DNA from 3 places in the Psychromonas sp. KJ10-2 genome. Region 1 is predicted to be linked to each of the others. Evidence: predicted binding sites of a transcription regulator. Region 1 holds the regulator's gene; each other region holds the start of a gene.

Region 1 (3,289 bases):
GTGACTCAACCTCAAATACAGGCGGTTAATTAATATGGCAGAGTTATGCGCAACAGGCTTAGTTAAGAGCTATAAAGGGCGTACCGTAGTAAATGGTGTTGGTCTTACAGTCAAAACCGGCGAAATTGTAGGGTTACTTGGCCCTAATGGTGCTGGTAAAACCACCTCTTTTTATATGGTGGTTGGTTTGGTTAAACAAGATCAAGGCACCATTGTTATTGATGATGAAGATATCTCTAGCAACCCGATGCATATTCGAGCACAAAAAGGCATTGGTTATTTACCACAAGAAGCGTCCATTTTTAGACGTTTAACGGTAACAGAAAATATCATGGGTATTTTACAGACCCGTAAAGAATTGACACAAAAACAACGCGAAGAGAAACTGAACACTCTTTTAGAAGAGTTTCATATTACTCATATTCGTGATAATAAAGGGATGAGTTTATCGGGTGGAGAGCGCCGTCGTGTAGAGATTGCACGCGCACTAGCCACAGAACCAAAATTTATTCTACTTGATGAACCTTTCGCTGGTGTTGACCCGATTTCGGTAATTGATATAAAAAATATTATTCAACAATTACGTGATCGTGGCTTAGGTGTATTAATCACCGACCATAATGTTAGAGAAACGTTAGATGTTTGTGAACATTCCTATATAGTAAGCCACGGAGAAATTATTGCTGTGGGTACACAGGATGAGATTCTGGCAAATGATCATGTGAAACGCGTTTATCTAGGTGAAGAGTTTAAACTTTAAATAATTGCCATACGTTCAGGAAGATATGTTTTGATGAAACAGGGTTTACAATTGAAAATGGGTCAGCAATTAGCGATGACCCCTCAATTACAACAAGCAATAAAACTATTGCAGCTTTCAACATTAGATCTGCAACAGGAGATCCAAAACGCTTTGGACTCTAACCCTCTTCTTGAACAAGACGACCAAACAGGATCTGAAGATACTGTTAAAGAAGCAGATAGCAGCGCATTAGATACCACTGAAGCGATTACTCAGCAAGAGTTCTCCGATGACCTACCTGCAGAAAAAGAGTGGGAAGAATCATACAACTCAACGCCGATCACTGGTACTAGCTCTAATGCAGTAGCCTATGAAGGTGAGAACACTTTATATCAAGGTGAATCATCTACCTCATTACAAGACCATCTATTATGGCAAATGCAACTTACCCCTTTTACTGAAACAGACCAAATTATCGCGATGGCGATCATCGATTCCATTGATGAATCAGGTTATCTCACCACAGACTGTGAAAGCATATTAGAAAGCCTACAAACTGACTTAGAAGAATTAGAGTTGGATGAAGTGGAAGTGGTACTAAAACGCATTCAACATTTTGACCCATTAGGTGTTGCGGCGCGCACCACTCAAGAATGTTTACAAATACAATTACGTCAACTTTCAGAAACAACACCTTGGCGTGATGAAGCTATCCAAATACTGGAACAGTATATGGATCTACTTGGAAACAGAGATTACCGCACACTGGCAAGAAAAAGTAAGTTAAAAGAATCTCAATTAGCTGAGATAATGCGTTTAATTCAAAGTTTAGAGCCACGCCCTGGTAATCGTGTAGAAACCAGTGAAACGCAATATATCGTGCCAGACGTTTACGTTAAAAAAATTAATGGGCAATGGCGTGTTTCCCTTAATCAAGATTGTGACCCGAATTTATCGATTAACCAACAATACGCAAGTATGTGTACGGGTAATATCAGTAAAAATGATTCACAATTTATAAAGGGTCATTTACAAGAAGCAAAATGGTTTATTAAAAGCTTAGAAAACCGCAATGAAACCTTATTAAAGGTAGCTAACTGTATTGTGCAACAACAACAGGCCTTCTTTGAATATGGCGATGAGTCTATGAAACCCATGGTACTTAATGACGTTGCCTTCGAAGTAGAAATGCATGAGTCGACCATTTCACGTGTTACGACTCAAAAATTTATGCATACTCCTCGTGGTATTTATGAGTTGAAGTTTTTCTTCTCTAGCCATGTAGCAACCAATGGGGGCGGCGAATGCTCATCAACCGCTATACGTGCTTTAATTAAAAAATTGGTCTCTGCAGAAATCACCACAAAACCCTTAAGCGACAATAAAATCACCCAGTTATTAGAAGAAAAAGGGATCAAGGTAGCTAGACGTACTATTGCTAAATATCGTGAATCCTTAGGAATTCCACCTTCTAATCAACGTAAACAATTACTTTGAACCAAGAAGTAATGCAAATAAATAAGGATTAACTATAGTCATTTAATGCGAACCTGATAAACTCGCGCGTCCATTAAATACAGTTAACTATTATTATGAAAATATCTACTCTATTAAATCAACAATCAGTATTCTGTAAAACAGCTTGCACAAGCAAAAAAGGCGCACTAGAAAAAATCAGCCTTATCGCAGCAAAAGAACTCGATTTAGATGCCCATGAACTATTCGAAAGCTTAATTGCACGAGAGAAAATTGGGTCAACAGGTGTTGGATCTGGGATTGCTATTCCACATGTCAAAATTTCTAGTGAGCTACCCGCTACAGCTGTCTTTTTGCAATGTGAAACAGGTATCGATTATGATTCATACGACGGTAATAAAGTGGATATACTATTCGCTATTTTTGTGCCGGAAGACCTTTGCAAACAATATCTTTCTGCACTATCAGAGATAAGTCAAAAGTTATTGGACAAACAATTCTTGCGTCAATTACGCAGCGCAGACAACGCAACAGAGTTATTTGAATTACTAACGCTATAAAGTAAAAGGTGAAAATATGAAATTAATTGTTATAAGTGGTCGCTCTGGCTCAGGAAAAACAATTGCACTTCATGTTCTCGAAGACCTAGGTTACAACTGTATCGACGGTGTGCCCTACCAATTACTTGAGCAACTAATTGATACTTTAGATCCTAAGGACAATAAAGTTGCTGTTACCCTTGATGTGCGTAATATGCCAAGGGAAGTTGAGCAGATAGAAGATCTGATCATTTCATTGCAAGGCAAAGTTGAATTAGAAATTATCTATATCGATGCATTAACCAGTGAGTTAATTAGACGTTATAGTGAAACGCGCCGCTTACACCCTCTTTCCAAGCAAAAGTACTCTTTATCTCAAGCATTAGAGTTGGAAAATAAGATTTTGGCACCATTAAAATCGATGGCGGCCTTCTCAGTTGATACCACTTCTCTGTCGATACATAATTTAAATGAGCACCTAAAAGTCTATTTACAAGGTTCAACAAAAAGTAATCTCCTCATCATTTTTCAA
Region 2 (3,289 bases), 110 kb from region 1:
AAGGTAAACCTGCTCCACAGGGGAATTATACTTTTGAAGCATTTGGCTCAGTGAATGGAAATGGAGAAGCATTAACAACAGCCAGTTATGCGCATGTTGAAAGTGTCAGTTTAGGTGGTGGTTCTGCTAGCGTCTATTTAAACCTGAAAGGGTTAGGCGGTATCGAACTGGACGAAGCAATTGAAGTTGCTGAAAATATATAATTAAAGGAAATTACTATGTCATTTAATATAGCATTAAGCGGAATTTCAGCTGCACAAACAGATTTAGATGCAACTGCAAACAATATCTCTAACGTAAGTACCGTTGGTTTTAAAGAGTCTCGTGCTGAATTCGATAGTGTTTATGCTAACTCACTATTCTCAAACAGCGCAACTAAAGTCGGTGATGGTGCTGCTGTCTCTGCTGTTGCACAACAATTCCACCAAGGTAGCTTAAAGTTTACTGATAATCCATTAGATTTAGCGATCACAGGGAGTGGTTTTTTGCCACTTCTCCAGGCCTTGAAGATAATAATACCAACTATACACGTTCTGGTACCTTTAAATTAAACTCAGAAAACTACATCGTTGATAACAGTGGTAACTATTTACAAGCATTCCCTGTTAACCCTGACGGTAGTTCATCTTCATTGAGCCTTGCAACTACGCAACCGATTAAAATTCCAGAAACTGCGGGGACCTCGGTTAAAACTGATGCGGTCAGTATTGGTCTTAACTTACCTGCTGGAGATGAAGAAAAACCACTTGCTGATTTTGATCCTTCAAATCCAGATACTTATAACAATGCAACCTCTGTAACTATTTATGATTCTTTAGGTGAACCACATATTTTAAATACTTATTATGTGAAACCTGAAAATGGCTCTGCTGATGGTACGAACCAATGGGTCTCTTTTGTTACGGTTGATAACAAACCTGTAGACAGCACAGAGGCGGCAAACTATTTCCAAGATGCAAATGGTGATGGTGCATTTGACGACGCGATTGGTTCTCCGGCAAGTTACACTGGTTCTGACGGTGAAGTACATAATGGTGTGGTGCTTAACTTTGATGAAAATGGTGAATACATTAATACCAGCCCGGAAGTATTAACGTTTGAAAGTTTAGGTACTGATGGTGCTGATGTGTTATCTGCAGGTGCTGATGGTACACAGGCGATTACTATTGATTTTGAAGAACCAACTCAGTTTGCCTCTGCTTTCCAAGTAACTGGTTTAGAGCAAAATGGTTTAACAGTAGGGCGTTTAACTGGTATTGAAATTGGCTCTGACGGTTTAGTGCAGGTGTCTTACAGTAATGGTACATCGGATCCATTAGCTCGAGTGGCCATGGTACGTTTTAGAAACGAGCAAGGTTTATCACAAACTGGGTCAAACTGGACGGAATCACAAAGCTCTGGGGGACCACTAACAGGTGAAGCAGGTTCAGGTACCTTTGGTAATATTAGTTCTGGTGCACTAGAGCAGTCTAACGTTGATTTGACCACTGAGTTAGTTGACTTAATTAGCGCACAGCGTAACTTCCAAGCGAACTCGCGTTCATTAGAAATTAACTCTTCATTACAAGAGACAATTTTACAAATTCGTTAATCGCATATTTTTACCTCTATTGAAACGCACCCGATTGGGTGCGTTTTTGTTTTACCTTCTTACCTATCTCCTCTTTTATTTGTCCTGAATATTTTGTTGGCACAATGTTTGCAATTATATATTTATCAATATAGTGAAGACAGCTGTTAACCGTTATTTATCTATCAATTGCTAAGGAACTCAAAATGGATAATTTTCTTTATGTATCAATGTCTGGCGCTAAAGAGAACATGAATGCCTTAGCGATCCACAGTAATAATCTAGCTAACGCTAGTAAAACTGGCTTTAAAGCCAGTTTTGAGCAAGCTCGCAGTATGCAGGTTCATGGTGATGGTTTACCAACGCGTGTGTTTTCTTTAGCTGAATCACCAGGACAAAATTTTGACAGCGGTATTGTTCATGCCACCGGTCGAGAGTTAGATGTTGCCGTAGAAGGTGAAGGCTGGTTTGTGGTGCAATCAGAAGCCGGTGATGAAGGGTTAACGCGTAGCGGTGATTTTAATATTACTGCCGATGGCTTTTTAATCGATGCAAATGGTCAAGAGGTATTAGACAGTGCTGGTAATAGTATTTTTGTTCCTATGCCCATTGAAAAATTTTCTATTCGTCAGGATGGTGTGATTGAGGTTCGTCCAGAAGGTGCACCTGCTGACGGCATGGAAGAAGTTGCACAGTTAAAGTTAGTGAACCCTAATATTCAAGATTTAATGCGTGGAGAAGATGGTTATTTTCGACGTATAGATGGACAACAAGCTGAAGTCTCTAATGAGGTCGTTGTTGCCAGCGGCGCGTTAGAAGCCTCAAACGTAAATTTAAGCGGTGAGTTGACGAGTTTAATCAACCTGCAGCGTAATTTTGAAATGCAGGTCAAGATGATGAAAAAAGCGGAAGAGATAGATCAAAGTTCTGAATCTCTATTGAAAATCGTTTAAATCATTGATTATAAATTAAAAGTTTAAGGAGAAGTGTATGCATTCCGCTTTATGGATTAGTAAAACAGGGTTAGATGCACAGCAAACTAACGTCGCCACCATTTCAAATAACTTAGCCAATGCGAGTACCGTTGGTTTTAAGAAAAGTCGCGCTATTTTTGAAGATCTACTGTATCAAAATGTTAATCAACCTGGGGCGAATGCAACACAGGATACTAAACTCCCTTCGGGGTTGATGGTGGGCTCTGGTGCCAAAGTTGTGGCGGTACAAAAGAACTTTTCACAGGGTAATGCATTAACCACTAACAACTCATTAGATGTGATGGTTGATGGTAAAGGCTTTTTTGAAATCGAAATGCCAGATGGTAGTTCAGCCTTCACTCGTAATGGTCAATTTATGCTTAATGAAGAAGGTGTGATGGTTACGCCTGGTTCAGGTTACCCGTTAGTACCACAGGTACAAATTCCCGATGATGCTCAATCAATTAGTATTGGTGCTCAAGGTGAGGTATCGGTAAGTATTGCTGGTCAAGCGGCTAACCAAGTCGTTGGGCAATTAAATGTGAATGCATTTATTAATGCGTCAGGGTTAGAGCCATTAGGTGAAAACCTATATGCAGAAACAGGCGCATCGGGCGCACCCATTGAAGGTGTACCAGGTGCTGATGGTTTAGGTTTTATTCGTCAAGGTATGTTGGAAACGTCTAACGTAAATGTGACCGAAGAATTAGTTAACCTAATTGAAAGCCAACGTGTTTATGAAATG
Region 3 (3,289 bases), 1.5 Mb from region 1:
CGTAATTCATGGGAGATGTTTGCTAACCAACGCTTACGCGCACTATCATTTTCATAAAGTGTCAGTGCTAATTCATTAAAATCTCGGCTTAACTCACCTAATTCATCTTTTCGCTTTACATCTACGTGCTGTTGATAGTCGCCTTGGGTGAGTTTATGCATACCTAGTATGATTTTTTTAATCGGCTCAGCAAGGTGTCTTGCTAATGGCAATGTAATTAGAATAACCAGCACCATAGTGATCAATGCAATTAACCAAAGATAACTTCGTTGTTGTTTAATGAAGTCTAACTCATAACCATCGGTGATTTGTTTATGCTTAGGGATCATTAACCACCCTACATTCACTTTATCAGTCATGATTGCAATTCTATTATAATCAATGCCTTTGATATAATGACCAACGATAAGCGCGTCATTAGCATCAAAAACAGCAAAACCTTCGTTCAAATCAGTCGGGGGACGGCGCCTTCTTGGTGGCGGGGCAAATCCCTCAGCTCTTGGTAACCTACTATTTGGTTTTGCCTCATAAGTAGAAGCTTGAGATTGCGGGTCTAAACCTTGCGAATATAGAAATAATAAATGTCCAAAATGCCTATTTCTATTTTGTATACTTTGCCAATTATTATTTTTTTATATTCATCTTCAAGCACTGCCACTAAGGGCTTTAATGCTTCAACCTCTTTACTATTCACATATTCAATAATACCTTTACCAATACTCCATTGTATTAATAAAACTAACGCAGTTACTAATACAAGACTGAAGCCGAAGAAGACGAGGAATAATTTATTATGTATTTTCATGCAGGGTTCTCATGCTCATGTGATGAATATTGTACCTTTAATCTCGGTAACATTAACAATAAATAGCACTGATATTTTAATAACACACTGAAAGGTGATACGACGAGTTAGAGAAGCTAAAAGTGAAGTAATACAATATCGGAAAAACTAAACCCGCTAGCATGATAGATACGCTAACGGGTTTATTTAATAATTCATACTACCTGTATCAAAATAGTATAAATCAAATCACCCACTTTGAGTCCCACTTATATAAGCTAACATAAATATCGTTATTTATTGTTAGCTTACTGTTACATGACCAGAATCTTATGCTCTTTTATCATATAGTTGGGTTATTGTTATTATTATTTCTTTCCGTTAAGGTCGAATTGGAAAGTACCTTTATTTCTAAGCTTAGAAAAATCTATGTTTAGAAAATCTGTTGCTGATATAACGAATCGACATGCACTAAGGTCATGAACAGAATGTTCGCAATATCATTAATTTTAAGACTGCGGACGAGGCGGTTTAAAACTAGTAAATTCATTTTCACTCACTACACCGTTGCCATCTGAATCCATATCATCGAACACAGTTTGGTGATCACCGTGTGGGATCTCTTGAGCAGAAAATTCATCGAAAGTAAGTTCGCCGTCACCATCAGTATCAACAGAAGAAAATTGTGGTGGACCACCTTGAGGGCCGCCTTCAGGTCGGTCTTGATCAGAACTGGCAGCATAACTTTGACTCATAACACCTACAGACATAACTAAAGCTAGTAATATGTTTGAACTATTTTTCATTTCAAAAATCCTATCAGGTTTAAATTTCGCAAGGACAATAACAACAGAATGTGCAAATACTGTGCAAAATAGAAAATAATTTGAAAAAACAGGTATTTCATTTAACTATCTATTTTATTTGAGAGAATAAAGCCTGATACTAAGCCAATAATTTCACGTATAGAGTAGGTATAAATGAAAACATTAGCTGACTATCAGTCATTAACAAAACAGGCCGTTGCACTGATCGAAGATGAAAAAGATCTGATTGCCAACCTATCTAATTTAAGTGCGTTACTTAATAGCAACTTACACCAAATTAATTGGGTAGGCTTTTACCTTTATAAGGAAGAGGAACTAGTATTAGGCCCTTTCCAAGGTAATGTCGCTTGTGTCCGTATTGCATTAGATAAAGGGGTTTGTGGGAAAGCATTCAGTACCAATAGCACACAACGTATCGCTGACGTACATGAATTTCCGGGACACATTGCCTGCGATGCAGCAAGTCAATCAGAGATTGTTGTACCGATTAACTCACAGGGTAAAACAGTAGCGGTATTAGATATTGATAGCCCTATTACAGAACGTTTTACTGAAATAGATGAAGCAGGCTTAATTCACTTTGTAGAGCAAATACAAGATAAGCTTAATTTTTAAGTAAATACTTAATAAGGTGCATCAATTCAGTATTTGATGCACCTTATTACAAAGCAATATCAATATTCATTAACGCCGTTAATTGTGCAACCCACTGATCAATTGTAATCGTAAATGAACCGGTTACATCTAACTCACGATCTTCTAGTACATCTACCTCTGGATTTTCAGCTTGTTTTAAGGCAATCACTTTATCTCTATGTGTTAGTAACGCCACGATATAAGGTCTAAATAACACAAACATCGCTGTGATCCACTGGTTTACCACTAGGTTAGGATAAGCATGATCAATATAAAAACGATCAAGCAAAGCAATCGTATCTTCAGCTGAATACCAAGTTTGTGCACAAACCCAACGATTAGTGGTAAATAACCCAACCGGAAACCCTTCATCGTCCATGGAGATACAGATAAAGTGCGCTAGCGCATCCTCTCCTGACGGCCAAGGCTCAGACTGCATAAAACCTGACATAGGTTGAATAGACTCAGGAATAGCAGGTGAGCGTATAAAAGTATGAAAATGCCCATGCTCCCCTTCTACGCCTCTGTGATTATGATAATAATATTGACAGTGAGACTCATCATCGTAGACATCTTGTTCAGGATAATGGTTTAACTGATAAAAAGTCCCCTGCCCCTTAAGTAATTCACTAACCACATTAATACCCGCTTTATTTAATAAACGATGGCACTCCTTAACGGTTTGTGCAGCCACCAGCATCTCATCTAAATTATCAATATACTCAAGTGAAGGCATTTCGAGTGGAAGGGCTTCTTCACAGGCAGACCAACCAATTTTTGTTGACATATAAGCGTTACCTTATTATTTAAAAGTACAGGTAATTGAAAAAAGGCAATGGTGCAAAACAATCACACCATCACTCAGGTAGCATATCATCTGTTACAACGCATAACGTTTAACTGGCAGCACAAGGGTTAGCAGCACATGGATTCTTGGCTGCACATGGATTTTTAGCGGCACATAGGTTCTTTGCTGCACACGGGTTCTTGGATGCACATGGGGTTTTAGCGGCACATGGATTCTGTGCAGCACACGGATTGG

Evidence for each region. Region 1 encodes sigma-54, which starts transcription at its own class of promoters, with help from an activator protein. Its sites were predicted from a motif close to GTTGGCACGNNNNTNGNNT; they were not measured.
Region 2: the regulator sigma-54 is predicted to act here: its motif matches at 1,687-1,705, upstream of ACLKL2_RS16355 (flagellar basal body rod protein FlgF).
Region 3: the regulator sigma-54 is predicted to act here: its motif matches at 1,641-1,659, upstream of ACLKL2_RS08545 (EF-hand domain-containing protein).

Annotation. Positions count from the first base shown of each region.
Region 1 covers NZ_CP178827.1:3,231,065-3,234,353, reverse strand. Annotated here, with positions in the region: gene lptA (lipopolysaccharide transport periplasmic protein LptA) at 1-29, shown strand, start outside; gene lptB (LPS export ABC transporter ATP-binding protein) at 35-760, shown strand; gene ACLKL2_RS15775 (RNA polymerase factor sigma-54) at 794-2,239, shown strand; gene ptsN (PTS IIA-like nitrogen regulatory protein PtsN) at 2,335-2,778, shown strand; gene rapZ (RNase adapter RapZ) at 2,795-3,289, shown strand, end outside.
Region 2 covers NZ_CP178827.1:3,344,784-3,348,072, forward strand. Annotated here, with positions in the region: gene ACLKL2_RS16345 (flagellar hook assembly protein FlgD) at 1-203, shown strand, start outside; partial or broken gene flgE (flagellar hook protein FlgE) at 219-1,591, shown strand; gene ACLKL2_RS16355 (flagellar basal body rod protein FlgF) at 1,777-2,523, shown strand; gene flgG (flagellar basal-body rod protein FlgG) at 2,561-3,289, shown strand, end outside.
Region 3 covers NZ_CP178827.1:1,773,647-1,776,935, forward strand. Annotated here, with positions in the region: gene ACLKL2_RS08535 (ATP-binding protein) at 1-449, opposite strand, end outside; gene ACLKL2_RS08540 (hypothetical protein) at 554-805, opposite strand; gene ACLKL2_RS08545 (EF-hand domain-containing protein) at 1,294-1,590, opposite strand; gene ACLKL2_RS08550 (GAF domain-containing protein) at 1,765-2,226, shown strand; gene ACLKL2_RS08555 (DUF6969 family protein) at 2,273-3,034, opposite strand; gene ACLKL2_RS08560 (hypothetical protein) at 3,144-3,289, opposite strand, start outside.